Regions from separate parts of the Neisseria sp. HMSC067H09 genome, predicted to be linked through region 2. Evidence: predicted binding sites of a transcription regulator. Region 2 holds the regulator's gene; the other holds the start of a gene.
What was found. Region 2 encodes sigma-54, which starts transcription at its own class of promoters, with help from an activator protein. Its sites were predicted from a motif close to CTGGCACGCTTCATGCTT; they were not measured.
Positions count from the first base shown of each region.

Region 1: the regulator sigma-54 is predicted to act here: its motif matches at 8,708-8,725, upstream of HMPREF2954_RS01845 (pilin).

Region 1 covers NZ_KV814863.1:19,308-35,228, reverse strand. The annotation lists gene HMPREF2954_RS01865 (flotillin family protein) at 1-639, shown strand, start outside; gene smc (chromosome segregation protein SMC) at 766-4,248, shown strand; gene asd (aspartate-semialdehyde dehydrogenase) at 4,433-5,548, shown strand; gene recG (ATP-dependent DNA helicase RecG) at 5,898-7,940, shown strand; gene HMPREF2954_RS01845 (pilin) at 8,895-9,398, shown strand; gene HMPREF2954_RS01840 (REP-associated tyrosine transposase) at 9,624-10,118, shown strand; gene HMPREF2954_RS01835 (pilin) at 10,272-10,757, shown strand; gene tyrS (tyrosine--tRNA ligase) at 10,877-12,172, opposite strand; gene HMPREF2954_RS01825 (acyltransferase family protein) at 12,233-14,107, opposite strand; gene ychF (redox-regulated ATPase YchF) at 14,465-15,556, opposite strand.
Region 2 covers NZ_KV814876.1:5,239-21,159, reverse strand. The annotation lists gene HMPREF2954_RS02910 (LysR family transcriptional regulator) at 1-162, shown strand, start outside; gene HMPREF2954_RS02905 (KdsC family phosphatase) at 411-947, shown strand; gene lptC (LPS export ABC transporter periplasmic protein LptC) at 944-1,525, shown strand; gene lptA (lipopolysaccharide transport periplasmic protein LptA) at 1,506-2,036, shown strand; gene lptB (LPS export ABC transporter ATP-binding protein) at 2,131-2,865, shown strand; gene rpoN (RNA polymerase factor sigma-54) at 3,111-4,463, shown strand; gene hpf (ribosome hibernation-promoting factor, HPF/YfiA family) at 4,530-4,844, shown strand; gene HMPREF2954_RS02875 (GntP family permease) at 5,358-6,743, shown strand; gene HMPREF2954_RS02870 (gluconokinase, GntK/IdnK-type) at 6,823-7,341, shown strand; gene HMPREF2954_RS12650 (hypothetical protein) at 7,608-7,853, shown strand; gene HMPREF2954_RS02865 (ABC transporter ATP-binding protein) at 7,835-8,578, opposite strand; gene HMPREF2954_RS02860 (FecCD family ABC transporter permease) at 8,580-9,512, opposite strand; gene HMPREF2954_RS02855 (heme/hemin ABC transporter substrate-binding protein) at 9,740-10,528, opposite strand; gene HMPREF2954_RS11400 (ChuX/HutX family heme-like substrate-binding protein) at 10,613-10,828, opposite strand; gene ileS (isoleucine--tRNA ligase) at 11,117-13,909, shown strand; gene miaB (tRNA (N6-isopentenyl adenosine(37)-C2)-methylthiotransferase MiaB) at 14,147-15,475, opposite strand; gene HMPREF2954_RS02835 (hypothetical protein) at 15,680-15,921, opposite strand, start outside.

The DNA of each region.
Region 1 (15,921 bases), on a different contig from region 2:
AGCGTGATTACCGTGCGCGAAACCGAACGCGCCGAACGTGCCAAAGCGGTCGAACTGATTGCCGCCGAAGAAGCCGCGCAAAAAGACGCGATTTCGCTCACCGTCGCCGCCGAAGCCGAGAAACAGGCTGCGCAAGACCGCGCCGAAGCCGTGCGCATCGCCGCCGAAGCCGAAGCCGAGAAACAACGCCTGCAAGCCAAAGGTGAAGCCGATGCCAAAGTCCTGCTGGCACAAGCACAAGAGCAGCAATACAAAGTCGATGCCGAAGGTACCCGCGCCGTGAACGAAGCTGCCAATGTCCTGAGCGTCGAGCAAGTCGAAATGCAAGTGCGCCTCGCCCTGTTGAAACACCTGCCCGACATCATCCGCGAATCCGTGCGCCCGATGGAAAACATTGACGACATCAAGATTCTGCAAGTCAACGGCTTGGGCGGATTCAGCGGCGCTGCCAACGGCTCCGAAGGCGTGTCGGACGGTCAAACCACACAAGCCAGCCTCGCCGACCAAATGGTCAACAGCGCCCTGCGCTACCGCAGCCAAGCCCCGCTGGTTGACGGCCTCTTGAAAGAATTGGGCCTGAACGGCGGCGACATCAACGGTCTGACGCAAGGGCTGGATAAAGGCATCGGCAAAGAATAAGCCGCGCCGTTAAGAAGGTCTGAAAACAAAGGTCGTCTGAAAACCCGAAACAGGGTTTCAGACGACCTTTTGTCAGATGTTTTAGTATAAAATCCCACTTTATTTTTTTCTCCCCGTCCTTATCCCATGCGCCTGACCCACATCAAACTCTCCGGCTTCAAATCTTTTACCGACCCGACTACGATTCATGTGCCGGGGCAGCTTGTTGCGGTTATCGGGCCGAACGGCTGCGGCAAGTCGAATGTGATTGACGCGGTGCGCTGGGTGTTGGGCGAGGCTTCGGCAAAGCAGCTTCGCGGCGAGAGTATGCAGGACGTGATTTTTAACGGTGCGGCAACGCGCCGTCCTGCGCCGAGGGCTTCGGTGGAGCTGGTGTTTGACAACAGTGACCACAGTTTGCAGGGGGCGTGGGGGCAGTATGCCGAGGTGAGCATCAAGCGGCAGCTGACGCGTCAGGGCGAATCGACTTATTTCATCAACAATCAGACCGTGCGCCGCCGCGACATTACCGATTTATTTTTGGGTACGGGCGTGGGCGCGCGCGGTTATGCCGTTATTGAGCAGGGGATGATTTCGCGCATCATCGAAGCGCGGCCGGAGGAGTTGCGCGCCTATATCGAGGAAGCGGCGGGCGTGTCCAAATATAAGGAACGCCGCAAGGAGACGGAAGGTCGTCTGAAAGATACGCGCGAGCATTTGCAGCGTTTGGGCGATTTGCAGAACGAGTTGGCGCGTCAGGTGGAAAAGCTGGAGAAACAAGCCGAAACCGCCGAACGTTACAAATCCCTGACCGCGCAGTTGAACCAACAACAGGATTTGCTCGATTACGCCCAATGGCAGCAATCGCTTGCCGCCGCCGACAAGGCGACCGCGCAGCATCAGTCTTTGCAGGCGCAGCAGGACGAAACCGCCGCGCAGGTTCAGGCGTTAAACGACGAAGTACACGCCTTGCAGACCGCCGAACAGTCGCAGCAGCAGGCGGTACACGAATTGAGCAACAAACGCGGCGTGTTGCGCGAGCAGATTGCCCGTTTGGAAGAGCAAATCCGCCATCAGCAAAACCTGCACCAACGCATCGAACGCGACAAGCAGGCGGCGCAGGCGCAGATGCAGCGCATCCATCAGGAGCAGCAGCAAATCCGCGTACAGCTTGAAGAAAACGAATTGCAGGCCGAAGAAAAGCAAACCGAATTGGCAGAGTGGGCGATGCAGGTTGCCGAACACGAGGAGCGTCTGCCCGAATTGGAAGAAGCTCAAGCCACGCTCAACGCCGCCTTCCAAACCCAGCAGGACGAGGCAAACCGCATCCGCCGCGAACTGGCGTTGAAGCAGCAGCAGCTTGCCCATGCCGGACAAACCGTTGCCAAGCACGAAGAGCGCAAAGGTCGTCTGAAACAGGAAAACCAAGCCCTGAACCTGCCCGACGAAGCCGAAACCGCCGCCGCGCAGGAAGCCGCCGTCTTGTTGCAAAGCCAGCAAGAGCATTACGAAGAACAAATCATTGCCGCCGAAGAAGCCTTGCACGCCGCCCGCGAGGCGTTTCAGACGACCTCGAGCCGCTTCCAAAGCCTGAAGCAGCAACACATCACCTTGCAGGCGCAGCAGCAGGCGTTGTCGCAAATCCTGTCGCAACAGCAGGAAGCCGCCGACTTCTGGCAGGCAACCGACCACGCCGCCGCGCCGCAACTGTGGCAACACATCACCGCGCCCGCCGAGTGGCAGCACGCCTTGTCCGTTATCCTTGCCGAACGCCTGCACGCCCGCGCCGTGCCACACGGCTTCGCTCCCCCCGCGCCTTTGCCGCAGGGGCAGGCAGCATGGCTTTCAGACGACCTCTCGGGCGGCATCAAAAAATCTCTGCCCGTACAGGCATTACTGAACCAAATCCAAGCGCAGCCGCCGTTTCAGACGGCATTGCACCACTGGCTCGACGGCGTATTGTGCGCGCCCGATTTGAGCTACGCCCTCGCGCATCAAAGCGATTTGGGCGCACACCAAATCTGGCTCACGCCCGAAGGCCATCAGGTCGACAAAGTCAGCGTCCTGCTCTATGCCAAACCCGCGCAGGAAAGCCTGATTGCCCAAAAAGCGCGCCTTGACGGCATCGTGTCAGAACTGGAAAACCTCGCCCCCGAACTCTCCGCCGCCGAAGCCGCGTTCAAGCAGGCGGAGGCCGCCGTGCGCTCGTCCGAAGTGCAGCACAAAAATCTGATGCAGCAGCAACAGCAGCACACGCGCCAATACAGCCAGGCGCAGCAACGCGCCGCCGAACTTCTGGCGCGCACCAACCAAGGGCAAATCCGCCGCGAACACATCGAGCGCGAACTGGCGCAGTTGGCGGAAGAACAGACCGTGTTGCAACACACGTCCGACGGTCTTTCAGACGACATCGCTACTTTGCAGGAAGCCGCCGCCGAACTCGAACACCAACAGCAAACCACCGCACACAGCCGCCAAGAGCAGCAAGGCCGTCTGAAACAGGCGCAGCTTGCCTTGTTGGAAGCCAACCGCCAATACGGGCTGGCCGAAGTCGCCGTCCACAAACTCAACCAGCAGAAACAAAACTACCAGCAGCAAATCGCCCGGCTCGAACAGCAAACCCTGGACTGGCAGGAACGCCAGCAAGAGCTTGCCCTCGCCTATGAGACCGAGTTCCAAAACGACGAGCAGCACATCAAGCTCGACGAGTTGACCGAAGCCGTGCACACGCTGGACGAAGAATACATCGCCGTGCAGGAAAAACTCGCGCAGATTCAGGAACAGGGCAGGGAGCAATACGCCCGCGTACAAACCCTGCAAACCAAGCTGCCGCAGCTTCAGGCCGCCACCCAAACCGCACTGTTGCAGCAACAGGAAGCCTTGATTAACGCCAAACGTTACCATCAAAACCTGACCGAACGTGCCGCCGATTTGGACGCACTCGAAGCGTTGGCGCAAGAATCGCCGAAAGTATTGAACAGCAGCATCGGCAGCCTCACCCAGCAAATCGAAGCCCTCGGCGCCGTCAACCTCGCCGCCCTGCAAGAACTCGAAGAAGCGCGCGAACGCGACGGCTACTATCGCAGCCAAAGCGAAGACGTGCAGGCAGCCATCACCCTTTTGGAAGAAGCCATCGCCCAAATCGACGACAAAACCAAAGCGCGTTTCAAAGAAACCTTCGACGCCGTCAACGGAAAAGTCCAAACCTTCTTCCCGACCCTGTTCGGCGGCGGCGAAGCCACCCTCAAAATGATAGGCGACGACCTTCTGACCGCCGGCGTGTCCATCATGGCGCGCCCGCCCGGCAAGAAAAACAGCACCATCCACCTCCTCTCCGGCGGCGAAAAAGCCCTCACCGCCATGAGTCTCGTGTTCGCCCTGTTCAGCCTCAACCCCGCCCCCTTCTGCCTTCTGGACGAAGTCGACGCCCCGCTGGACGACGCCAACACCTCGCGTTTCTGCAACCTGGTCAAAGAAATGTCGGCGCAAACCCAGTTCCTTTACATCTCCCACAACCGCCTGACCATGGAAATGGCAGAGCAGCTCGTCGGCGTAACCATGCAGGAAAAAGGCGTATCGCGCGTCGTCGCCGTAGACATCAAACAGGCGTTGGAAATGGCGGAACCGTGATGAGGTGGGGGAATTTTGATTGAGTTTGATACGGAAAGGTCGTCTGAAAGTGTATTTCAGACGACCTTTTATTTCTTTCTAGAGATGCTATAAAAAACTTTACATTTACCTCAAACAGGTTTAAAACTCTTCCTTTTCCCCTATTCAGAAATTTGTTAACAATTTCCCCCTAAGGAGCTACAACATGAAAGTAGGTTTCGTCGGCTGGCGCGGCATGGTCGGTTCGGTTTTGATGCAGCGTATGAAAGAAGAAAACGACTTCGCCCATATTCCCGAAGCGTTCTTCTTCACCACATCCAACGTCGGCGGCACGGCACCTGATTTCGGTCAGGCGGCGAAAACATTATTGGACGCGAACGACGTTGCCGAACTGGCGAAAATGGACATCATCGTAACCTGCCAAGGCGGCGATTACACCAAATCCGTGTTCCAACCCCTGCGCGACAGCGGCTGGAACGGCTACTGGATTGACGCGGCGTCATCCCTGCGCATGAAAGACGACGCGATTATCGTCCTCGACCCGGTCAACCGCAACGTCATCGACAACGGCCTCAAAAACGGCGTGAAAAACTACATCGGCGGCAACTGCACCGTCTCCCTGATGCTGATGGCGCTGGGCGGCCTGTTCCAAAACGATTTGGTCGAATGGGCGACCAGCATGACCTACCAAGCCGCATCCGGTGCGGGCGCGAAAAATATGCGCGAACTCATCAGCGGCATGGGCGCGATTCACGCCCAAGTGGCGGACGAGCTTGCCGATCCTTCCAGCGCGATTCTCGACATCGACCGCAAAGTGTCCGATTTCCTGCGCAGCGAAGACTATCCGAAAGCCAACTTCGGCGTACCGCTTGCCGGCAGCCTGATTCCGTGGATTGACGTGGATTTGGGCAACGGCCAGTCCAAAGAAGAATGGAAAGGCGGCGCGGAAACCAACAAAATCCTCGGCCGCAGCGACAATCCGACCGTAATCGACGGCTTGTGCGTCCGCATCGGCTCTATGCGCTGCCACAGCCAAGCCATCACCCTGAAGCTGAAAAAAGACCTGCCCGTTTCCGAAATCGAAGCGATTTTGGCAGGCGCGAACGACTGGGTGAAAGTCATCCCCAACGAAAAAGAAGCCAGCATCCACGAGCTGACGCCCGCCAAAGTAACCGGTACGCTGTCCGTCCCCGTCGGACGCATCCGCAAACTGGGCATGGGCGGCGAATACATCAGCGCGTTCACCGTCGGCGACCAGCTCTTGTGGGGCGCAGCCGAACCCCTGCGCCGCGTGTTGCGCATCGTGTTGGGCAGTTTGTAAGATTTGCAGGTCAAACAAAAAAGCAACGGTTTATCCGTTGCTTTTTTTATCAAGGTCGTCTGAAAGCAGCAGGGGTGGACGGATTCTTAAATTTAACGGTTTATAGTGATTTACATAGAAACCTTATGCCGTTATTCCCGCGCAGGCGGGAATCTAGAAATTTGAAATCATGGCAACTTTGTAAATTTTTCTGAAACCCCGAAATCGAGATTCCCTCCCGCGTGGGAATGACGGCATGGGCAAATTATCAAACTCTACCTGTGCAATGCCTCTAGGTCGTCTGAACGTCCTTTCAGACGACCCCTTCCTACATTTTCAGCTAAAATACGCGCCATTAAAGGACAAAGCCATGATGACGCCCGAAACCCAGAAACAGCTCAAAATCACCGACGTTTCCGCCAAGAAGCTCGACAAACTCAACCTCCATACCGCATGGGATTTGGTTTTGCATCTGCCGCTGCGTTATGAGGACGAGACGCACATCATGCCGATTAAAGACGCGCCGCTCGGCGTGCCGTGTCAGGTCGAGGGCGAAGTCATCCATCAGGAAGTAACGTTCAAACCGCGAAAGCAGCTGATTGTCCAAATCGCCGACGGTTCCGGCAGCGTCCTTTTTCTGCGCTTCATCCACTTTTACGCCAGCCATCAGAAACAGATGGCGGTCGGCAAACGCATCCGCGCCGTGGGCGAAATCAAACACGGGTTTCACGGCGACGAGATGATTCATCCCAAAATCCGTGATGCCGAGGGCAGCGGTTTGGCGGAAAGCCTCACGCCCGTCTATCCGACCGTAAACGGTTTGAACCAGCCCACTTTGCGCCGCATCATTCAGACGGCGTTGGACATTACGCCGCTGCACGACACCTTGCCCGATGCCTTATTGGGCCGTCTGAAACTGCCGCACCTCGCTGAAAGCCTGCGCCTTTTGCATTCGCCGCCGCCGAGTTTCACCATCCACCAGCTTTCCGACGGCGCGCTGCCCGCATGGCAGCGGCTCAAATTCGACGAACTTTTGGCGCAACAGCTTTCCATGCGGCTGGCGCGGCAGAAGCGCGTCAGCGGTACGGCGGCGGCATTGGGCGGCGACGGCACGCTGACCCAAGCCCTGCGCCACGCCTTGCCGTTTGCCCTGACCGATGCGCAAGAAAGGGTCGTGTCCGAAATCCGCCGCGACATGGCGCAAACCCATCCTATGCACCGCCTGCTGCAAGGCGATGTCGGCAGCGGCAAAACCATCGTCGCCGCCTTGTCCGCGCTGACCGCCATCGAATCCGGCGCGCAGGCGGCCGTGATGGCGCCGACCGAAATCCTTGCCGAACAGCATTTCATCAAGTTCAAACAATGGCTCGAACCTTTAGGACTCGAAGTCGTCTGGCTTTCCGGCAGCCAGCGCAAAAAAGCCAAAGACGAAGCCAAAGCCAAACTCGCCGACGGTACCGTCAAAATCGCCGTCGGCACGCACGCCCTGTTTTCAGACGACGTCGAGTTCCAAAATCTGGGCTTGGTGATTGTGGACGAACAACACCGCTTCGGCGTCGCCCAACGCCTTGCCCTTAAAAACAAAGGGCGCGACGTCCACCAGCTGATGATGTCCGCCACGCCCATCCCGCGCACGCTCGCCATGAGTTTTTTCGCCGACTTGGACGTGTCCGTCATTGACGAATTGCCGCCCGGGCGCACCCCGATTAAAACCCGCCTCGTCAACAACGTCCGCCGCGCCGAAGTCGAAGGCTTCGTCCTCAACATCTGCCGCAAAGGGCAGCAGGCATACTGGGTCTGCCCGCTGATTGAAGAAAGCGAAACCCTGCAACTGCAAACCGCTACCGAAACCCTAGCCCAGCTTCAGGCAGCCTTGCCCGAACTCAACATCGGCTTGGTACACGGGCGCATGAAGGCTGCCGAAAAAGCCGAAGTCATGGCGGAGTTTGCCGCAGGCCGTCTGAACGTCTTGGTCGCCACCACCGTCATCGAAGTCGGCGTAGATGTGCCCAACGCCGCCCTGATGGTGATCGAACACGCCGAGCGCATGGGCTTGGCGCAGCTGCACCAATTACGCGGGCGGGTAGGGCGCGGCGCGGCAGAAAGCGTGTGCGTCCTCCTGTTTGCCGAACCCTTGAGCGAACTTGCCAAAGCGCGGCTGAAAGTCATCTACGAACACACCGACGGCTTCGAAATCGCCCGCCAAGACCTCAACATCCGCGGCCCCGGCGAATTTCTCGGCGCACGCCAAAGCGGCGTCCCCATGCTGCGCTTTGCCAACCTCGAAGAAGACCTGCACCTCTTGGAACAAGCGCGCGAAATTGCCCCCTTGCTGATTGAACAAAACCCTGAGATCGTCGAAGCGCATCTGGCAAGATGGCTTGCCAGCAGGGAAGGGTATTTGGGCGTGTGAGGCCGTCTGAAGATAGTAAGTTGAAATGAAAATCCGCAAGCGCCGCATTCCCGCGCGGCGGGAGTCGAAGGAACCAGTGATGTAGGTCGGATTCTCGAATCCGACATTTTGGACATTGGAGAAATAGCTTGCAGTGGCGGGCAGGTTAACGGCTTATCGGATATATGCAGCAAGCCGTATCGATGTAGGTATTTTTAGAAAAAAGGTCGTCTGAAACAAGTTTTCAGACGACCTTTTTGCCTTATCGGCTTATATTGTAGCGTGGGCTTTGCCCACAGATGCGGTTTGCAGAAATATTGGTCTCGGCAGGGCGTTTATGTTTTACCGGCGAAACCCTTCATATTTTCAGACGACGTTTTTAGCCAAATCAAACGTTCAAAAATAAACTAAATATCTATAATTCGATTTTGAAAATTACCGTTTATCCGAATTAAAATCCGTCTATCAAATTTGTATAAAAAAATAACATAAAATCATCATATTAAGAATATATAAAACCTCAAAATACCGCTTGTCTAAAAACAATACCGTTTATCAAATCCATTTCAATATTATTAAAATAGGTATGAAAGTGACGAAATGCGTCATATGACATAAAACGTTTCCCTTTTCTTCTCAAAAATGACAAAACACGTCATATCCCCCCAAAAAATCCCACGTCATAAAAAAGCCAAAATCTGCCCGAAAAATCCTTCAAAACAAATTTAAACCTATTAAAAACATAAAATTACAAAATATTTTCACAAAAAATCCAAAAAAATCCAGACTTGGCACATTCCCTGCTTGATACATTACGTCCGGCAAGGGAAACGAAGCAACGAAGCCCGCCCCGGGAAGCTGTATATTCCTTCTACTTGATGGTTTTACTCATAAACAAGCAGAGCCAAACACATTACGGATTTTTTAACAACAAACATTTTTATTCACAACACTTTTTTAACTGGAGTTTATTAAATGAAAGCAATCCAAAAAGGTTTCACCCTGATCGAATTGATGATCGTCGTAGCAATTATCGGTATTTTGGCCGCTGTTGCCCTGCCGGCTTACCAAGACTACACTGCACGCGCCAAAGTATCTGAAGTTGTATTGGCTGCTTCCCAATGCCGTACCGCAATTACCGAAGCTTCTCAAACCGGTTTTGCTGCTACTCCTGCTAATGATAATAGCTTCGGTTGTGGTGAGAAAGGTACTGATAATGCCACTTCTACCCAATATGTTGAGGAAATTACAACTGACGTAAATGGTGTGATTAATGTTAAGGCCCAAAACATCAGCCAACTGGGTACAAATGTTAATTTGACATTCACTCCTTACAAGGATGTTAAGTTGACAGACCCTATGGTAGCCAAAGACTATAACCGCGCATCTTTGGTTAACGGTGGTATCAAAGGTTGGAAATGTGCTGCTCCTACTGAAAAAGGTATCCAAGCCAAATACCTGCCTGCTTCTTGCCGCTAATTCGGGCTTGAATAGCAAACCCCGCCCTCGGGCGGGGTTTTGACGTAGGTCGGATACTCGTATCCGACAAAAAGGCCGATGTCCACACATTGCAAAAATTCGGGAATGATTGGAATGTCGGATTCGAGAATCCGACCTACATGGATTGTTCGGTTTCAACGTAGTCGGATACTTGTATCCGACAAAAATCTTTCTGAAAAAAATCTAATTGAAAAAAGGGAATTCATGCGATACCGACGCTTTTATCAAACGGGCGGCACTTACTTTTTTACGGTGGTTACTGATAAACGACAAAAAATCCTGACTGATGAAACGGTGCGTTCGGCCTTGCGGCAGGCGGTAATGACGGTTCGGGAGTGGTATCCGTTTGAAATTGAGGCATGGGTGCTGATGCCCGACCATCTTCATACGATTTGGCATCTTCCTGAGAATGATGCGGCTTATTCGGAACGTTGGCGGCAAATTAAACGCTACAGCCAATATTTGATTGGAAGAGAATGTCGGCTTTGGCAAAAAAGGTTTTGGGAACATACCATTCGTGATGAAACGGACTTTATCAATCATTTCAATTACCTACATTTTAATCCCGTAAAGCATGGCTATGTCGATCAGGTTTCCGATTGGCCGTTTTCTACTTTTCACCGTTATGTGAAACAGGGGATTTACCCAAAGCACTGGGGTGGAAGCAATGTGGATTTCAGCATTAAATATGATGGGTAAGTCGGATACTCGGATCTGATAAACCTTTTATGTTTTACCACTTTTGATTATGACGAGGATGTTTGAAAATGTCGGATTCAAGAATCCGACCTACAGAATTACTTTTATTTTTAAGGTCGTCGAAAAACATCAACTACACACGTTAGGAACGAAATGAAACCGTCTTCAACACAGGGTTTTACATTAATCGAACTTATGGTTGTTGTCGCTATTATCGGCATCATCGCCGCTATCGCCCTGCCGTCTTATCATGCTTATACCATTCGAGCCAAAGTCAGCGAGGGTTTGTTGATGATGACACAGTGCCGCGAAGCCGTTACCGAGGCCTCTATGTCGGGGTTTATCGACGCGCCTTCTGCCAATAACGGGTTTAGTTGTGGTAATACAGGTTCAACCCATCTGACCTTTAATGTCGATACGGATGAAAATGGTAAAATCACCGCCGTCATGCACAATATCCCCGAACTGGGAGAGCATAATAAGGTTGAACTGATTCCCTATACCGATGCGGAATTGACTACTCCGGCAACCAGTAAAGATTTTATGCGGGCAACAGCAAAAGAAGTACGCGGCTGGAAATGTTCCGCTCCGGCTGTCAACGGTATTTCGGCTATTTATCTACCGTCAAGCTGCCGTTAGAAATGTAGTGTGTAGATTGAATTAGCAGCCACAATATAGTGTGGACTTTGTCTATAAAGATATTTTTAGTGAAGAGGTCGTCTGAAAAGCGTTTTCAGACGACCTTTGTCATTTAAGGCTTATTTCCAAACCAAGAGCGCGTGGTTGCGTTTGCCGCGCCGTACGATGGTGTATTTGCCGAAGCGTTTGTGCGCGTCGGTCAGCAGATAGGCATCGTCGGGGCGTTCGGCGGCGTGGTTCGGGTTGTTCGATTCGGCGGCTTGTCCGTTGAGCAATACCGCTTTGCTGTTCACAAAACCGCGCGCTTCTTTGTTGGACGAGGCCAAGCCGGTTTTAACCAAGGCTTCGACGACGTTGAGGCCGTCTGAAACTTCAAATGCGGGCAGACCGTCGAGGGCGAGCTGTTCGAAGTCGCTTTCCGTCAGGCTGCTTTGGTCTTCGGCAAACAAGCTTTCGGAAATACGCTGCGCGGCTTGCAGGGCGGCTTCGCCGTGAATCAGGCGGGTCATTTCTTCGGCGAGGATGCGTTGCGCTTCGGGCTTGGTGCCGCTGGCTTGGTCTTTCGCTTCGATGGCGTCGATTTCTTCGATAGACAGGAAGGTGAAGTATTTCAAGAATTTATACACATCGGCATCGGCAACTTTCAGCCAGAATTGGTAGAACTGATACGGCGAGGTTTTCTTCGCGTTCAGCCATACTGCGCCGCCTTCGGTTTTGCCGAATTTGGTGCCGTCGGATTTGGTGACCAGCGGCAGGGTCAGGCCGAATACTTGTTTTTGGTTCAGACGACGTGTCAGGTCGATACCGGCGGTGATGTTGCCCCATTGGTCGGAACCGCCGATTTCCAAAACCGCGCCATGGCGTTTGTTCAATTCGGCAAAGTCGTAGCCTTGCAGCAGGGAATAGGCGAATTCGGTGAAGGAAATACCCACATCGTCGCGCTCGATACGCTGTTTGACAGATTCCTTGTTCAGCATGGCGTTTACGGAGAAATGCTTGCCGATGTCGCGCAGGAAGTCGAGGCAGTTCATGCTGCCGAACCAGTCGGCGTTGTTCGCCATAATGGCGGCGTTTTCGCCTTCAAAGCTCAAAAACGGTTTCAGTTGGTTGCGGATGCTTTCTACCCAGCCGGCAACGGTTTCGGCGGAATTCAAGCTGCGCTCCACCGCTTTGAAGCTGGGGTCGCCGATCATACCGGTTGCGCCGCCCACCAAAGCAATCGGCGTATGACCCGCCTGTTGGAAACGGCGCAATGCCAACACGGGCAACAAGTGGCCGATATGCAGACTGTCGGCGGTCGGGTCGAAACCGCAGTAGAGGGCGATTTTTTGTTCGTTTAACAAAGCGTCTAAGGCTTCGATGTCGGTAGTTTGCGCGATAAGGCCGCGCGATTGTAGGTCTTGGATGACGCTCATCGGTATCTTTCAAAAAATTAGCGGTTTTGCAAACCGCTAATTGTAACAAATTTAATCGGATCAATGGCTATGGTGCGTATCGAGGAGTTTATGCTTTTCGGAAAAACGCTTGGCCAATTCTATTCCGCCGTAAGGGTTGATATGGTCTTTATCCGAGTAAACCGGCAATTCATTGATTTTAAAGTTTTCCGGGATGTAGGCGGCGGCATCAATGATATGGACATTAGGATATTTGGCTGCCAGTTCCCTAATACGGAGATTGCCTTTCGTGGTCGCTTCATCGTTTGAATACAGGTTTTGGCGATAACCCGGTATACGGGAGGACAGCATATAGGCGCGCAGGGCATTGTAAGACAAGGTTTGGTTGTCCGTCATGAGGTAAACAATTTGTTTCTCAGAAGATAGTGTTTGCAGCATGGTGTCGAATTTTTGAAAGAAATCAGCATCATAAGAAATAGAATTGCTGTTTTCCGGCATTTGGTTGCCCCAGCGCATGGCCAAAAGCACTTTTGAATATCGAGGCAGATGCTCTTGTGCATACTGATAAAAGGCGCGGCAGGAGGCATTTTGTTTGAACACTCGGGCTGAGTAGCCTTCTACATAGGCGCAACTGTCGGCAGAAACCATGGTTGCAGACCATTTTTCTTTTTTGCCCACGGCGTCAAAGAATGTTTTGTATTGGTCGGCGTGAGAGTCGCCCAAAATCAGCAATTCCGGCTGTTTTTCCGTATCTCCCCAAAGGCATTGTTTGTCGGTATTGTTATGACAGGAAGTGTAGGAGCGTGCCAATCCCATACGGTCATATTGCGCCATAAACGGCAGCTTCATCGCGAAAAAAGAGCCTACGGCCAAAATCAGCATGGGGAGGGCATAAATCCACGAGGCAGATTGTACAAACGAGCCTTTCCAATTTTTAAACGGTTTTTCTATGCAGAAATAAGAAATCAAGGAAAGTACCACCATCAGGACGATCGCTGCCGCTGTTGAATAAGGAGGCAGGTTGTCCGGACCGATATAGCGCATAAAGGCCAATATAGGCCAATGCCACAGATAAAGTGAATAGGAAATCAAGCCTATGGCAACGGTGATTTTCCATTGGAAAAATTTTTTAAGCGGGTGGTCGAAATGATTGAAATAAATCAGTGCTGCCGAAGCCAGGCAAGGAATCAAAGCGGCAGGGCCCGGAAAATAAGCGGTTTGTTCCGTGTAGGCAAACAGACAGACAAACAGTATGCAGACGGAAAATAAAGTACCTGCGGCAGCATATTGTTTGCCGATAGAAAGTTTCTGCTGTTGTTGATATTGCATCCATACGGCGGTTAACGACCCGACCAGCATTTCGCAGGCACGCAGATGGGGGAGGTAATATTTATCCAGTGAAGAAGGCATAAAGGAAGCGGCAAGGCTTAACACACATAACGCGATGAGAAAGCCAAACTGAACGCGCCAGCTTTTGCGGACGACGAGCAGTAGCAATATCGGAAAGACAAAGTAGTATTGTTCTTCGACCGATAAAGACCAGATATGGAGCAGAGGCTTTTCTTCCTGTGCCGGATCGAAATAGCCTTGTCCTTTTGCGAAATACAGATTGGATGCGAAACCCAAAGCAGCCAGTGAGGATTTCCACAAAAGAAAGAAATCATCTTTGGTGAATAAAAGAAAGCCGCCTATCAGCGTTGCGATTAATACGGCAAAAAATGCAGGCAGAATCCGTTTGATGCGGCGGATATAAAACGTTTTAAAAGAGAAAATTCCCTGACTCATTTCACGATGGATAATCATCGTAATCAAAAAGCCTGAAATCACGAAGAAAATATCGACACCGAGAAAACCGCCCGGCAACCAGTTCTTTTCGATATGGAAAGCTACGACGGATAAGACGGCCATGGCGCGCAATGTATCAATGTCAGGACGGTAAGATAAGACTTTACTCATAATATTTTTACTTTAAATAGAGCCGGCAATGCAGAGGTCGTCTGAAAGATAATTTTATAAGGGTTACTGGTTGTTCAAATCGGGTGTAGGGTGTATGGGTGGGCTGCTTTAGAATAATTGTTGATAGTGTCGGTTTGATTGGGTAGTTAGATTGAAAACTCAGGTGATAGTTTTAAGATGTGGGCTTAATATTTTATTTTTATAATTAATGAGATAGGGCTTAATCGGGTTTGAGTTTTTATACGCTTCCATTTCCATGGCAAGGTGAACCCGAATAATTGTTCAGAACAGGTTTCAGACGACCTTGCCCGACTCAAAAAGTATCGGGAGGTCGTCTGAAAACCTGTTGCATTGGGTTTATACGTTAAACAGGAAGTGCATCACATCCCCGTCCTGCACGACATATTCCTTGCCTTCTACGCGCATTTTGCCGGCTTCTTTGGCTTTGGCTTCGCCGCCGAGTGAGACAAAGTCGTCGTAGGAAATAACTTGGGCGCGGATGAAGCCGCGTTCGAAGTCGGTGTGGATGACGCCGGCGGCTTGCGGGGCGGTGTCGCCTTTGTGGATGGTCCAGGCGCGGACTTCTTTGACGCCGGCGGTGAAGTAGGTTTGCAGGCCCAAGAGGTCGTAGCCCGCACGGATCAGGCGGTTGAGGCCGGGCTCTTCCAAGCCCATTTCGGCAAGGAATTCGGCTTTTTCGTCGTCTTCCAACTCGGCGATTTCGCTCTCCATCGCGGCGCAAACGGCAACGACGGGCGCGTTTTCTTTTTCTGCCAACTCTTTCAGGCGGTCGAGGTGCGGATTGTTTTCAAAACCGTCTTCGGCAACGTTGCCGACATACATGGCAGGCTTGGCGGTCAACAGGAACAGCGGTTTGAGCATGGCGAGTTCTTCAGCGTCCAAACCGAAAGAACGGACGGGTTTGCCTTCGTCCAGATGCGGCAGCAGTTTTTTGCACAGCTCGACCAGTTTTTGCGCGTCTTTGTCGCCTGAGCGGGCGCGTTTTTCTTCGCGGACGATGGCTTTTTCGACGCTGGCGAGGTCGGCAAGGGCTAACTCGGTGCCGATGGTTTCGATGTCGGCAATCGGATCGACTTTGCCTGCGACGTGGACGATGTTGTCGTCGTCAAAGCAGCGCACGACGTTGACGATGGCGTCGGTTTCGCGGATGTTGGCGAGGAACTGGTTGCCCAAGCCTTCGCCTTTGCTCGCGCCCGCAACCAAGCCGGCGATGTCGACGAACTCGACGATGGCGGGCTGCATTTTTTGCGGGTTGACGATTTTCGCCAACTCCGCCATGCGCGGGTCGGGTACTTCGACGATGCCGACGTTGGGTTCGATGGTGCAGAAGGGATAGTTCGCCGCTTCGATGCCCGATTGGGTTAGCGCGTTAAAGAGGGTGGATTTGCCGACGTTGGGTAGGCCGACGATGCCGCATTTCAAGCTCATGGTTTTTCCTGAAAAGATAAAAGTTTAACGGCGGATTATAGCATATCGGGGAATGACTCAAAAACTGTAAAGGTCGTTTGAAAAGCGCGTTTTTATGCGGTGGGAACGGTTGGCGTTTTCAGACGACCTCGATGATGAAGGGACAAGGTAGCGTGGGCGTTGCCTGCGAGAAATATATCGGTCTATTTTGCTTGGGGCGAGTGGCAAAATATCCTGATTTTCGTGGGCAAAGCCCACGCTACGGCTGCGGCGGGTATTGTTTTCAAACTCGCAATAGAAGGTCGTCTGAAAACGGGTATAACGGGCTTGCCTGGCTGCAATCCGTGATTTCAGACGACCTTGGTAACGAGTAGAAAAGTAGCGTG
Region 2 (15,921 bases):
CGCCAAATCACCGCCAACGGCCTGCAAAGCGAACTCTACGCCGCCACGCGCACCGAAGACGCCGACAAAAGCTATCTCGACAACTTCTGCCAAATCGTCCGCGAACGCAGCTTCGCCGACCTCCCCGGCTTGAGCGAACTGAAAATGCACGGGCACGATTAATGTTTTCTTGAAACACGGTGTTACAGTATCAAATCAATCTGGCTTCAATATCAAAAGGTCGTCTGAAAACCCAAATCTCAGGTTTTCAGACGACCTTTACCCGACAGACACATATTATAAAACTATTTATAAAGCAGCCCCATGACCGTTAAACCGCATTAATACCCACAAACACAGGCTAACCGTTTTCAGACGACCTTTATGTTAGAATAGGTCGTCTGAAACCTAGCAATCCGCAAGGAAACACTATGCAAACCTTAGACCCCGAGCTGCAACAGCGCGCGGCGCATATCAAGCTGCTGATATTGGATGTGGACGGCGTTTTGACCGACGGCCGCATCTTTATCCGCGACGACGGCGAAGAAATCAAATCGTTCCACACCCTGGACGGACACGGCTTGAAGATGCTTCAGGCAAGTGGCGTGCAGACTGCGGTTATCACAGGTCGGGATGCGCCCTCCGTCGGCATCCGCATCAAACAGTTGGACATAAATTACTACTTCAAAGGCATTTCGGACAAACGCGCCGCCTATGAAGAATTGCGCGCGCAGGCAGGCGTAGAAGAAGCCGAGTGCGCCTTTGTCGGCGACGACGTGGTCGATTTGCCGGTGATGGTGCGCTGCGGATTGCCGGTTGCCGTTCCCGATGCGCATTGGTTTACGCTGCAACACGCCGCCTATATTACGAAACAGGCGGGCGGCGCAGGCGCGGTGCGCGAAGTGTGCGACCTGATTATGCGCGCAAAAGGTACGCTGGGCGCGGCTTTGAACGAGTACATCAAATGAAAGTAAGATGGCGGTACGGAATCGCATTCCCTTTGGTGCTGGCGGTCGCGCTCGGCGGATTGTCGGCATGGCTGGGGCGCATCAGCGAAATCGACATTGAAGAAGTCAAACTCAACCCCAACCAGCCGCAATATACGATGGACGGCATAGACGGGCGGCGGTTTGACGAACAAGGTCGTCTGAAAGAGCATCTGAGCGCAAAAGGGGCGAAACAGTTTCCCGAAAGCAACGACGTCCATTTCGAGCTGCCGCACCTCGTCTTCTTCCAAGAAGGCAGCCGGCTTTACGACGTCGGCAGCGACGAAGCCGTATACAACACCCAAACCAAACAACTCCTGTTCAAACACAACGTCGTCCTGACCAAAGCCGCCGATGCCAAGCGGAAGGCAGGCGTCGTCAAAACCGATCTCCTGCACGTCGATACCGAATCGCAATACGCCCAAACCGACACGCCCGTTACCTTCCAATACGGCGAATCGAGCGGCAGCGCCGAAGGTCTGACGTATGACCACAAAAAAGGTTTGTTGAACTTCCCATCCAGAGTGAAAGCCACGATTTATGATACAAAAAATATGTAAGGCATGTGTTTTAACCGCATTTTTCGCCACCGCCCCCGCCTACGCCCTGCAAAGCGACAGCAAGCAGCCGATACAGATTGAAGCCGACCAAGGCTCGCTCGACCAAAACAACCAAAGCACCACCTTCACCGGCAACGTCATCATCAAACAAGGCACGCTCAACATCCGCGCCGGCAGCGTCAACGTCTCCCGCAACGACAAAGGCGAACAGTTTATGAAAGCCAGCGGCTCGCCCGTCCGCTTCAGCCAGACGCTCGACGACAACAAAGGCACGGTTAACGGACAAGCCAACAACGTAACCTACTCCTCCGCCATCAACCTCGTTACCCTGACCGGCAACGCCAAAGTCCAACGCGGCGGCGACGTTGCCGAAGGCGCAGTCATCACCTACAACACCAAAACCGAAGTCTATACCATCAACGGCAGCTCCAAATCAGGTGCCAAATCCGCCGCCAAATCCGGCAGGGTCAGCGTCGTCATCCAGCCGTCCAGCACCCAAAAAACCAAATAACCAATATCTGACAACACAAAAGGTCGTCTGAAAACCAAAGCAGCAAAAAAAACCAAACAATATTTTCAGACGACCTCCGAACCAAGAGTCATTTATGAGCGAAAACACCAGCCGCCTCGTCGTTCAAAACCTGCAAAAAAGTTTCAAAAAACGCCAAGTCGTCAAAAGCTTCTCCCTCGAAATCGAAAGCGGCGAAGTCATCGGCCTGCTCGGCCCCAACGGCGCAGGCAAAACCACCAGCTTTTACATGATCGTCGGACTCATCGCCGCCGATGCAGGCAGCGTTACCCTCGACGGACAAGAACTGCGCCACCTGCCCATACACGAACGCGCCCGCCTCGGCGTCGGCTACCTCCCCCAAGAAGCCTCGATTTTCCGCAAAATGACCGTCGAACAAAACATCCGCGCCATTTTAGAAATCAGCACCAAAGACAAAAGCCGCATCGACGGCGAAGTCGAAAAACTGCTTGCCGATCTCAACATCGGCCACCTGCGCCACAACCCCGCCCCCTCCCTGTCCGGCGGCGAACGCCGACGCGTCGAAATCGCCCGCGTACTCGCCATGCAGCCGCGCTTCATCCTCTTGGACGAACCCTTTGCCGGCGTCGACCCCATTGCCGTCATCGACATCCAAAAAATCATCGACTTCCTCAAATCGCGCGGCATCGGCGTACTCATTACCGACCACAACGTACGCGAAACCCTCAGCATCTGCGACAGGGCCTACATCATCAGCGACGGCACCGTCCTCGCCTCCGGCAAGCCGGACGACTTGGTCAACAACGAACAAGTCCGCTCCGTCTATCTCGGCGAAAACTTCAAATACTGATTTCAAATACTGACCATGACAAACCGCACAATCAATTGTGCGGTTTTTTTAAATGACGAAACCACCCAAAGTAAGTTGACGCATGAAGTGTAAAGTGTTGAAATACACATATCGAATAAAAAAACAGCGTTCCCCAAAACGCTAAACACACCATAAAACCTTTTCAGACGACCTCTTTGCCATCGAACCAAACCCGAGGACAAATGCCGTCCGAAATATAAAAAACAATCAACATACATTGCACCATGACCTTACTCGGCCTCAAACTCAGGCAGACCCAACAACTCAACCAACGTCTGCAACAATCCCTGCGCATCCTGCAAATGTCCGGCATCGAACTCGAACGCGAGGTCGAAGACTGGTTGCAGGACAATCCCCTGCTCGAACGTCCCGAAGCCGACGAATTTGCCGACGCAGAGTTCAATCACGGCACCACCATGCCGCGCAGCAACCACCTCGGCGGCGACGATGCCGAAGACGCGTGGCTCAACATCGCCAAAGAAGAAGATTTCAACCAATACCTGCACGCCCAAGTGTGCGAACACCCCCTTTCCGACAAAGAAGCCGCCTACGTCCATATCCTTATCGACTTCCTTGACGACCAAGGCTATTTCACCGACAGCATTCAAGACCTTATCGACAACACGCCCTTGGAATGGATGCTGGACGAAGACGAGCTGCAAAACGCCCTCGACCTTTTGCAGACCTTCGACCCGCCCGGCGTTGCCGCCGCCGACCTGACCGAATCCCTGATGCTCCAACTCATACGCCTGCCCGCCAGCCCCGCGCGTCAGGCGGCCGCCCACCTCATCCAAAGTTCGCTGCACGATTTGGGCAAAAACCGCAAACAAAACATCATCCGCTTCCGCAAACTCTTTCCCGAAATCGACAGCGAAACCATAGAAGCCGCACTCGACATCATCGCCACGCTCAACCCCTACCCCGCCTACGGTTTCGCCTCCTCCGAACCGACCGCCTACATCCAGCCCGACGTTTGGGTCAAAGAAGGCAAAGACGGCTGGAAAGTCATCGGCAACGAAGCCGCCTGGCCCAAACTGCAACTCAACCGCGAATACTGCGAACTCATGAAATCCGCAGAAGACGGCGCGCCCGAATGGAAAGAAAAAATCAACGAAGCCAAGCAGCGCATCGACTCTCTCGAACTGCGCAAAAGCACCGTCATCCGCCTTGCTGAATACATCGTCAAAAATCAGGAAGACTTCTTCATCTTCGGCGAAATCGGACTCGCACCCATGCTTATGAAAGACGCAGCCGCCGAATTGGGGCTTGCCGAAAGCACCATTTCGCGCGCCGCCAACCAAAAATATTTGTCTTGCCCGCGCGGACTATTTGCGTTACGCTATTTCTTCACACAGGCAGTCAATTCCGAAGGCGACAAAGAAGGCCTGAGCCAAGGCGCGATTAAAGCCGTTTTGGGGCAGATTATCGAAAACGAAGACAGCAGCAAGCCCCATTCCGACGAAACCCTTGTCCGCCTCCTCAAACAACAGGGCATAGACATCGCCCGCCGCACCGTCGCCAAATACAGGGAGTCGCTCGACATCCCGCCGGCACACAAACGCAAACTTACCGAATGACAGTTTTAAACCGCAGTTTTCCCGTTCCGTTTCTGACGGACTGAACCCCACCGAAGGAGCTGTATTATGAATCTGAAAATCACCGGTCTGAATTTCGACGTTACCGAGGCCATCAAAAACTACGTTTCCGAAAAATTGGAACGCATCAACCGCCATGCAGCCAACGCCATTTCCGTTACCATCACCCTTTCCGTGGAAAAACTCAATCAACAGGCTGAAGCAGACATCCATCTGGCGGGCAAAGACCTCCACGTCGAGGCCGTTGAACAAGATATGTACGCCGCCATTGATGTTCTGATGGACAAGCTCGACCGTGCAGTGCTGAAACACAAAGAAAAAAGCGGCGATGTCCGCAACACGGTAAAACCTGCCGCAGAATAAGCCTTGATTCAATAATAAAAGCGTCGTCTGAAAATTTTCAGACGACGTTTTTTGTTTTGGCCAAGTTTGAGAGCCAGTAATCTAGGGGCTGAACATAATGATTTGAATCCCACATAAGCGTTTTTCTGCGGGTAAAGCCCACGCCATACCGGTCAACAAGTATTGCAGTATGTTAGCCCCATCAGACCAAAATTTTGAAAAACCATTGTATTTAAGAAAGAAATTGTTTTCTTGTTCTGAATTCATGTCGAATTAGAAAAATAGAAAATATCCACGCCCACCTCCTTTGTTCATGAAAGCAAACTACGTTTTCAGATGACCCTCCCTCTCTTCACAAGAGTAAATGACACCGCCCGACTTACTCTCATTATTCAAATCCATTTGAAAAAATAAATACTTAAACCCATCCGAAAACCCACAATACCGCCCCGTTGCAAATCATGCTATGGTCTATTTGATACGTTTGAAAAACCTTAACTACCTTGTATTCTGATTACAAAGAAAGGCTTCAAAATGGATGGTTGGACTCAGACTTTGAGCGCGGGCTGGCTGCTGGGTATTGCGGCGATGGCGATTGTGCTGATTTTGCTGTTGATTGTGAAACTGCGTGTTCATGCGCTGTTGACCTTGGTGTCGGTGAGCCTGCTGACGGCGGTGGCGACGGGGCTGCCGATGGATAAGATTGTGAACGATGTCCTACTGAAAAACTTCGGCGGTACGCTCGGCAGCGTGGCTTTGCTGGTCGGCTTGGGCGCGATGCTCGGGCGGCTGGTGGAAACTTCGGGCGGGGCGCAGTCGCTGGCGGATGCGCTGATTCGGATGTTCGGCGAAAAACGTGCGCCGTTTGCTTTGGGCGTGGCGTCGCTGATTTTCGGTTTCCCGATTTTCTTTGATGCGGGATTGGTGGTGATGCTGCCGATTGTCTTCGCGACGGCGCGGCGCATGAAGCAGGACGTATTGCCTTATGCTCTGGCGTCTATCGGCGCGTTTTCGGTGATGCACGTTTTCCTGCCTCCCCACCCCGGCCCGATTGCGGCTTCGGAATTTTATTCGGCGAACATTGGGCAGGTGCTGATTTTGGGATTGCCCGTCGCCATGTTCACTTGGTATGTCAGCGGTTATCTGCTTGGGAAGGTTTTAGGACGCACCATCCGCGTTCCCGTTCCCGATTTGCTCAGCGGCGGCGCGGTGGACAACGACCGGCCGCAAACGCCTGCCAAGGCTTCGACCGTGGTTGGCATTATGCTGATTCCTATGCTGTTGATTTTTATGAACACAGGGCTGTCCACCTTAATCAGTGAAAAAGTCGTCAGCGCAGACGAACATTGGGTACAGGTGGCGCGCATGATCGGTTCGACCCCTGTCGCGCTGCTGATTTCGGTTTTGGTGGCGCTTTATGTTTTGGGCAGAAAACGCGGCGAAAAAGCAAGCGCGCTGGAGAAAACGGTGGACGGAGCACTCGCTCCCGTTTGTTCGGTTATCTTGATTACCGGCGCGGGCGGGATGTTCGGCGGCGTGTTGCGCGCGTCGGGCATCGGTCAGGCGTTGGCGGACAGCATGGCGGATTTGGGTATACCCGTATTGTTGGGCTGTTTCTTGGTGGCATTGGCGCTGCGTATCGCGCAAGGTTCGGCAACCGTCGCGCTGACCACCGCCGCCGCATTGATGGCGCCCGCCGTTGCCGCCGCAGGCTTCAACGACTGGCAACTCGCCTGTATCGTTTTGGCAACCGCGGCAGGCTCGGTCGGTTGCAGCCACTTCAACGACTCGGGCTTCTGGCTGGTCGGCCGCCTTTTGGATATGGACGTACCGACCACGCTCAAAACATGGACGGTCAACCAAACGCTGATTGCCGCCATCGGTTTTTCAGTGTCGGCGCTGCTGTTTGCCGTGGTTTGAGGTCGTCTGAAAACGGTTTTGAGACGCTGAAACCGTCTGCCCGACCTTATATCTTTCAAATCCAACAAAGGAAGAAAACATGACGACGCATTTTGTGATGATGGGCGTTTGCGGCTGCGGCAAGACCACCGCCGCCCTATCCCTGCAAAAACACCTCGACCAATGCCCCTACGCCGAAGGCGACGATTTCCACACCCAAGCCAACCGCGACAAAATGGGCGCGGGCATCCCGCTGACCGACGAAGACCGCTATCCGTGGCTCTGCAACCTACGCGACTGGATGACGGAACAGGCACAAAGCGGCGCGGCGTACACCATCGTTACCTGCTCCGCCTTGAAACGCCAATACCGCGACATCCTGCGCGGCGCACAAGGCAAAACCGCCTTCATCCACCTGACACCGCCGCAAGCCATCAACCTCGAGCGCATGATGGCGCGCCAAGGGCATTACATGAAGGCGGGGATGCTGGATTCGCAACTGGAAATTCTGGAAGAACTCGGCGCAGACGAATACGGCGTCAAAATCGACAATCCCGGTTCGCCCGAAGCCGTAGAAGCCGATATTTTGGCGTGGGTCAAAGCGGAAGGTTTGTTGTGAAGAAAGCGTGTAAATAGTTGTCAGGAAGGTCGTCTGAAAGTTTCAGACGACCTTTTTTGCGAGGATTTCGAACATCTACAACTGTTCGGATTCGAGAATCCAACTACACACTCAACAACTTACGATAAGCCGTAGCAAGAGAGAATAGAAACCCGTAGCGTGGGCTTTGCCCACGAATCAAACTCAAAATTTCAGACGACCTCTTACCCAACATTATCGTGGGCAAAGCCCACGCTACAATGTATACCGACTACTGACGGTATTGAATGATTACTTTGCCGACAACAGCATCCGAACGGCTTGATTTGAGTTTTGGTATTTTTGCCCGACGGGGTGAAAAATACAGTTGCTACGCAGGTCAGGAAATGACGTCATGGGTATCTTTTATTTATATTGACGATAAAGGTCGTCTGCATATTCTTTTTCAGACGACCTTTTTGCGGAGATTCATTTTACAAACCACCCGTGATACACCCGCTTTTCAGACGACCCCTCACAAAGTCTCCGCCTGAAACCACGTTTTACCGTTGGCGGTGCATTCGAGGATGCGCCAGTCGTAGGTTTGGCTGAGGCGTTCGGCGTGCATGATGTCGGCGGTTGCGCCTGCGGCGGTGATGCTGCCGTTTTTCATCAAGGTGATGTGGCTGGCGTAGTGGGCGGCGAGGGTGAGATCGTGCAACACCATGACGACGGTCATGCCTTGTTCGGGCAAGGTTGTGAGGTGCTGCATCAGGCTGTGTTGATAGCGGACGTCGAGATGGTTGGTCGGCTCATCAAGAAAGAGGACTTCGGCATCCTGCAACAGCGCGCGGATGACGGCGGCGCGTTGCTGTTCGCCGCCGGAGAGGGTTTGGATGCGTTTGTGTCGCAGGTCGGCGAGGTCGAAATGCTCGAGCAGGGCTTGGGCGCGTCGGGTGTCTGCCTGTTTGGGTCGCCGATACCAGGCGAGTTTGGGGTATCGCCCGATGAGTACGTATTCGGACAGGGTCATGGGTAGGTTGAAATGTTCGTGTTGCCCGACCCAGGCGATTTTATGTTGTCTGAGCGCGTCCTTCATGGGCGTTCCACACCAGCTTGCTTGCGGATGGTAGAGGAACTGTTTGAGCAGGGTGGACTTACCCGCGCCGTTGGGGCCGATGACCGCGCTGACGGCGCATTGGGGAAATTCGGCGCGTTCCAAAGACAGGATGGTGCGTTTACCGGCTTTGACGGTACAGTTTTCGATCAGCAATGCCATGTCAGCTCCTTTGGTCTTTGACAATCAGCCACAGGAAAAACGGCCCGCCCAAAATGGCGATGACGATGCCGACGGGCAGATCGATGGGGTACACCACCCAGCGGGCAAACGTATCGGCGAGCAACATGAAAATCGAGCCGACGGCGGCGGACAGGATAATCAGGCGGGTGCGCGATCCGCCGACTGCCTGCGCCAATACGTTGGGTATCATCATGCCGACGAAACCGATGATGCCGCCGAGCGAGACGGCGGCGCCGGTCATCAAAGCCGCGCCGATGATGGTTGCCACGCGTGTGGCGGCGACGCTGATGCCCATGGTGTGTGCGGTTTCGTCACCCAAAAGCAAATAGTCGAGACGGCGGCCGACGGCGGTCAACACGACCAAACCCGCCAGCATCACGCCGCCTGCGTAAGCCGGCGAAACAAAACCCGCTTCGGAGAAGCTGCCCGAGAGCCAAGTCATGGCACTGCGCAATGCCATGTCGTCTGAAAGGAAGAGAATCAGGCTGACCAACGCGCCGCACAAAGCGCTGACCACAAAACCCATGACCAACAGCCCCAGCTTGCCGCCGCCGACCAGACGGTGTCCGAGCAAAATCAGGATGCAGACGGCAAACGCGCCCGCAAATGCCGCCAGCGGTACGGCGATGTTCCAGCCCATCGCAATCGCCAACACCACGCCCATCGCCGCCCCGCCCGACGTACCGATCAAGCTCGGGTCGGCAAGCGGGTTTTCAAACAATGCCTGCAACGCCGCGCCGCTGGCGGAAAGTGCCGCGCCGACCAGCAAAGCGACAAAAATACGCGGCAGGCGGATTTCCATCAACACGGGATCGGCGGCAAGCGGATTGCTCCAGCCGCCCTCGCCCACTCCGGCGCAAAACCAGATGAGAAACAAAGATAAAACCGGCAACGCCGGAAGCCATTTTTTCATGTTGTGATTCTTTGAAGAGTATTTCGGCAGCGGCTGCGAAACGCCGACGGATTCGCCGTTGCCCGTTTTCAGACGACCTTTTTACGATAAACGCACATGAAACACCGTTGCCTTCATGTGCTTCTGTTCCGAAACAACGGCGGCAAAAGAAGGTCGTCTGAAACCGACAAAAAGCCGGATTGCCCATCCGACTTCGTGCCATCACGCCACTTTCAGACGACCGCCTCTTATTTCCCTAAATCGTGCAGCTTGCGGACGATGTCGGGTGTGTAGAGGCCGTAGCGCATATAGTCGTCCGCCTGCCAGAACAAGATGCGTTTGTTTTTCCCGGCGGGGCTGGAAGCGATTTCGGGGCGCGTCATGATTTTGTCGAGGCCGCCGAGGGCTTTTTCATTGTGTTTGGCGATGATGATGACGTCGGGTTTCGCATTGAGCCAGCCTTCACGCGAAAACGGTTTGAGTCCGTCCACCGAAGCCGCCGCGTTCGTCCCACCGGCTAAGCGGATAAGCACGTCGCCGACAGTATTTTTACCCGCAACATAACGTCCGTCGTAGCTCAAGATGTAGCGTTTGCCGTTGGCAGGCTGCGCCTTGATGCTGCTTTTAAACTGCTGCGCCAAAGCCTGCGCCTGCTTTTCCTTGCCCAACAATTTGCCGATGCGGGCGAAACTTTGCTGGTATTGCTCCAGCGTTTCGTTTGAATTGACGTTTTCCGCTTTGACACCGGCGCGGCTGAGTTGGGCGTAAATACCGTCAGGTTTCGCCATCCAGCTTCCGATGACCAAATCAGGCTTTTTGGCGATGATGGGTTCGGCGGAGAAATTGCGGTAAAAGCCGATGGACGGCGTGTTTTTATAGGCGGGGTTGCGGTTGAACTCGTGGATGCCGACGACTTCTTTGTCCGCACCGAGTTTCGCGGCGATGTCGGCAACGTCGGGCGTCAGGATAACGACGCGCTGCGCGGCGGCATGGGCGGCAAGCAGGGTCAGAACGGCGGCGAAAATGTGTTTTTTCATGATGTTTCCGTATGGTTTGCGGGGTTTTGGGGTCGTCTGAAAACCCAAAACGGGGTTTCAGACGAGGTGTGGGTTCAAAAAAGATTACAACCCGTATGTTTGGCGCACTTCGGCAATCAACACGCGCCACGCTTCGGATTCCGCCTCCGCATCGGCGGGTCTGCCAAACAGTTGCAGCACCAAATTGCGGCGGTCGTCATAGGCTTCGATGCTGTGGACAATGCCGTTACTGCCCGGACGGCGGACGAACCAAAGTTCGGCAAGCTTGGTATCGTCGAGGAAGAAATTTAGAAAGTTAATGATATAGATTATTATTTTATTTTAATTTACGGTCAACCTTCATCAAAAAGTAACGAAAAATCAAACCAAATTGAGACAATGCCGCATCGGTTGAATGTGCATCCGTCAAACCGCAAAATTTACGGCAAAACCGACTCCTCCACCCTTGCGCCGAGCATCGGCCTTTCGTCCAAACCCCTTATAAAAACAATACAATTCCGCTACAATAGCCCTTTGCATTTTTTCAGACGACCTTGTTTGCAAAACGTCGTCTGAAACCGAAATACCGAAACCATAGAGAATCACAACATGACCGATTACAGCAAAACCGTAAACCTGCTCGAAAGCCCGTTTCCGATGCGCGGCAACCTCGCCAAGCGCGAGCCTGCGTGGCTGAAAAGCTGGTACGAGCACAAACGCTATCAAAAACTGCGCGAAATCGCCAAAGGCCGTCCGAAATTCATCCTGCACGACGGCCCGCCGTATGCCAACGGCGACATCCACATCGGTCATGCCGTCAACAAAATCCTCAAAGACATCATTATCCGCAGCAAAACCCAAGCCGGTTTCGACGCGCCTTATGTGCCGGGCTGGGACTGCCACGGCCTGCCCATCGAAGTGATGGTGGAAAAGCTGCACGGCAAAGATATGCCCAAAGCGCGTTTCCGCGAATTGTGCCGCGAATATGCCGCCGAACAGGTTGCCCGCCAGAAAAAAGACTTCATCCGTCTGGGCGTGTTGGGCGACTGGGACAACCCCTACCTGACCATGGATTTCAAAACTGAAGCCGATACCGTGCGTATGCTCGGTGAAATCTACAAATCGGGCTATCTCTACCGCGGCGCGAAACCGGTTCAGTTCTGCTTGGACTGCGGCTCTTCGCTGGCGGAAGCGGAAGTGGAATACAAAGACAAAGTATCGCCTGCGATTGACGTTGGCTATCCGTTTAAAGACACCGCCGCGCTTGCCGCCGCATTCGGTTTGGCAGGCATCGAAGGCAAAGCGTTTGCCGTCATCTGGACGACCACGCCTTGGACGCTGCCCGCGAGCCAAGCCGTATCTGCGGGTGCGGACGTGGTGTATCAATTAATCGATACGCCCAAAGGCAAATTGGTGCTGGCGAAAGATTTGGCGGAAGACGCGCTCAAACGCTACGGCTTCGTTTCAGACGACCTGAAAGTATTGGCAGAAACCACCGGCGACAAGCTGGAAAACCTGCACATGAATCATCCGTTCCTCGAACGCGATATTCTCATGCTCAACGGCGAACACGTTACCACCGATGCCGGTACGGGCTTGGTACACACCGCCCCCGCGCACGGTTTGGAAGACTACGCCGTCTGCAACAAATACGGCATCGAGCTTTACAACCCCGTCAACGCCGAAGGCAAATACATCAGCGAAACGCCGCGCGTGGCAGGCATGAGCGTTTGGGAAGCGAATCCCGTCATCCTGCAATGGCTGGAAGAAACCGGCAACCTCTTGGCAAGCAGCAAAATCGAACACAGCTACGCCCACTGCTGGCGCCACAAAACCCCGTTGATTTACCGCGCGACGGGTCAATGGTTTATCGGCATGGACAAAGCGGGAAGCGACGGCAAAACCCTGCGCGACAAAGCCATCAAAGCCGTGGACGACACCGAATTCTTCCCGTCTTGGGGTCGCGCGCGCCTAGAAGCCATGATCGAAGGCCGCCCCGACTGGGTCGTGTCGCGCCAACGATATTGGGGCACGCCGATGACCTTCTTCGTCCACAAAGAAACGGGCGAGCTGCATCCGAATTCCGCCGAGCTTTTGGAAAAAATCGCCCTGAAAATCGAAGAAAAAGGCATCGAAGCATGGTTCTCCCTCGATAAAAGCGAATTGTTGAGCGCGGAAGATTGCGAAAACTACGACAAACTTTCCGACACGATGGACGTATGGTTCGACTCCGGTTCGACCCATTATTCCGTCTTGAAACAGCGCGAAGAATTGGGCTGGCCCGCCGACCTCTACCTCGAAGGCAGCGACCAACACCGCGGCTGGTTCCAATCCTCCATGCTGACCGGCTGCGCCTCTTCAATGGGCCGCGCCCCGTACAAACAGCTTCTGACCCACGGTTTCGTAGTGGACCAAAACGGCCGCAAAATGTCGAAATCCATCGGCAACGTCGTCGCGCCGCAAGAAGTCTATAACGAATTCGGCGCCGACATCCTGCGCCTGTGGGCGGCATCCACCGATTACAGCGGCGAATTGGCGATTTCCAAAGAAATCCTCAAACGTGTCACCGAAAGCTACCGCCGCATCCGCAACACCTTGAGCTTCCTGTTTGCCAACCTCAGCGATTTCGACCCGTTCGAACACACCGTACCGCAGGCAGACATGGTTGAAATCGACCGCTACGCCTTAGTGTTGGCGCGTCAGCTGCAAGAACGTTTGGCGGGCGACTTCTATCCGCGCTATGCCTTCCACTTCGCCGTGAAAGACATCGTCGCCTTCTGCTCGGAAGACTTGGGCGCGTTCTACCTCGACATCCTGAAAGACCGCCTCTACACCACCAAAGCCGACAGCCACGCCCGCCGCAGCGCGCAAACCGCCCTGTATCACATCACGCGCAGCCTGGTTCTCTTGATTGCACCGATTTTGTGTTTCACCGGCGAAGAAGCGTGGGACATCATCGGCGGCGGCGAAGAAGACAGCGTCCTCTTCCACACTTGGCACGAGTTCCCGCCCATCAACGAGAAAGCCGAAGCCGAACTGGTGAAAAAATGGACGGCAGTCCGCGAAGCCCGCGAAGCCGTAACCGCCGCCATCGAGCCTTTGCGCGCTGACAAAACCGTCGGTTCGTCCTTGCAGGCAGAAGCCGAAATCACCGCGCCGGAAGCCACCGCCGACTACCTGAACGCCCTGGGCGAAGAATTGCGCTTTGCCCTCTTGGTGTCCAAAGTCGAAGTCAAAACCGGCAGCGAACTTGCCGTTACCGCCAAAGCCAGCGACGGCGAAAAATGCGAACGCTGCTGGCACTACACCCACGACATCGGCACAGTCGCAGGCCATGAAACCATCTGCAAACGCTGCGCCGAGAATGTGGACGGCAAAGGCGAAGAACGGCATTACGCTTAAGTGCTGCCGACATTTGATTTTCGAAGTGGATTTTTGTTTGAAAAGCGGTAAAATCAAGCTGGAAACCGCAGCAAGATTGGATACCTTGCGAGAATTTCCAACGCAGAAGATGCCGCTTTAAGAACAAAAAGATACAGAAATTATTGAATATCGACAGACTCTCAGGTCATCTGAAAAAAGGTCGTCTGAAAACCAAGACACAGGTTTTCAGACGACCTTTGCTATGGCGGAACGGCTTTACGCTTCGACCGGTTTGCCGCGCAGGGAGAAGGTGTAGGCTTCGGTGATTTCCAAATCGATCATTTGGTTGATCATATCGGGCGTGCCGGTGAAGTTGACCACGCGGTTGTTGGCGGTACGGGCTTGGAGCTGATCGGGGTCTTTTTTGGAGATGCCTTCGACCAGACAGCGTTGTACGGTACCTATCATGGTTTGGTTGATGCGGGCGGTTTCGGCTTCGATGACTTCGTTCAGGGCTTCGAGGCGGCGCACTTTTTCGGCGTGCGGGGTGTCGTCCGGCAGGTTGGCGGCGGGCGTACCGGGGCGCGGGCTGTAAATGAAGACGAAGCTCAAATCGAAGGCAATGTCTTTCACCAGCTTCAGGGTTTGCTCGAACTCGCGCTCGGTTTCGCCGGGGAAGCCGACGATGAAGTCGCTGCTCAGGCACAAGTCGGGGCGGATGGCGCGCAGTTTGCGGATGATGGATTTGTATTCCAAGGCGGTGTAGCCGCGTTTCATCGCGCTCAATACGCGGTCGGAACCGCTCTGAATCGGCAGGTGCAGGTGCGACACCAGCTTGGGCAGGTCGCGGTAGCACTCGATAATCGAATCGGTAAACTCGCGCGGGTGGCTGGTGGTAAAGCGCATACGTTCGATGCCGGGGATTTCGTGGACGATGCGCAGCAGGGTGGCGAAGTCGCAGATTTCGCCGTCTTCCATTTCGCCGCGATAGGCGTTGACGTTTTGTCCTAAGAGGTTGATTTCTTTAACGCCTTGCTGGGCAAGGTTCGCGATTTCGGTCAAAACGTCGTTCAGCGGGCGGGAGAACTCTTCGCCGCGGGTGTAGGGGACGACGCAGAACGAGCAGTATTTGGAACAGCCTTCCATGATGGACACGAATGCTGCGCCGCCTTCGACGCGGGCGGGCGGCAGGTGGTCGAATTTTTCGATTTCGGGGAAGGAAATATCGACTTGCGACAGGCCGCTGGTTTCTTTATCCACAATCATTTTGGGCAGTCGGTGCAGCGTTTGCGGGCCGAAGACGACGTCCACATAAGGCGCGCGTTTGATGATGTTTTCGCCTTCTTGGGAGGCGACGCAGCCGGCAACGCCGATGATGAGGTCGGGATTTTTTTCTTTGAGCGGGCGTACGCGGCCTAAGTCGGAGAATACTTTTTCCTGCGCTTTTTCGCGCACGGAGCAGGTGTTGAAGAGGATGATGTCGGCTTCGTCGACTTCGGTCACTTGTTCGATGCCGCCGTTTTCTTCGGCGAGTACGGCAAGCATTTTTTCGCTGTCGTATTCGTTCATTTGGCAGCCGAAGGTGCGGATAAATACTTTTTTCATGGTTTGTGTCTTTCTCAGGTAGCCCGTAATTGCGGGGCTGATTGTTATGGAAATCTTAATTTCAGACGACCTTGGGGGAAGGCTTGGCAGGTCGTCTGAAACACTGATTCGTCAGGGCGCAAAAATGCGCGGTTGCGCTGCTGCGGCTGCAACAGCCAACCACGCGGTGTGTGTTTGGGTCGTCTGAAACGGGCAGGCGGCGGCTTATTGCGCGTCTTGCTTAATCTCGTCGCGGACTTCTTTTTGCGCGGTAAAACGGGAGGCTTCGTCGTCGGTCAAAACCCACACTTCGCGCACGAGGGCGTTGGTGTCGTTGTGTTTAAAGGCGATGGTTTTGCCGGTTTTTCCCGCCAGCCGCCCCATCGGGATGAAGCGGTCGTTTTCGTCGTGGATTTTGGTGAAACGGGTAATCTGCAGCTTGGCGGAATTGCCGTCGGCAAGGCCCA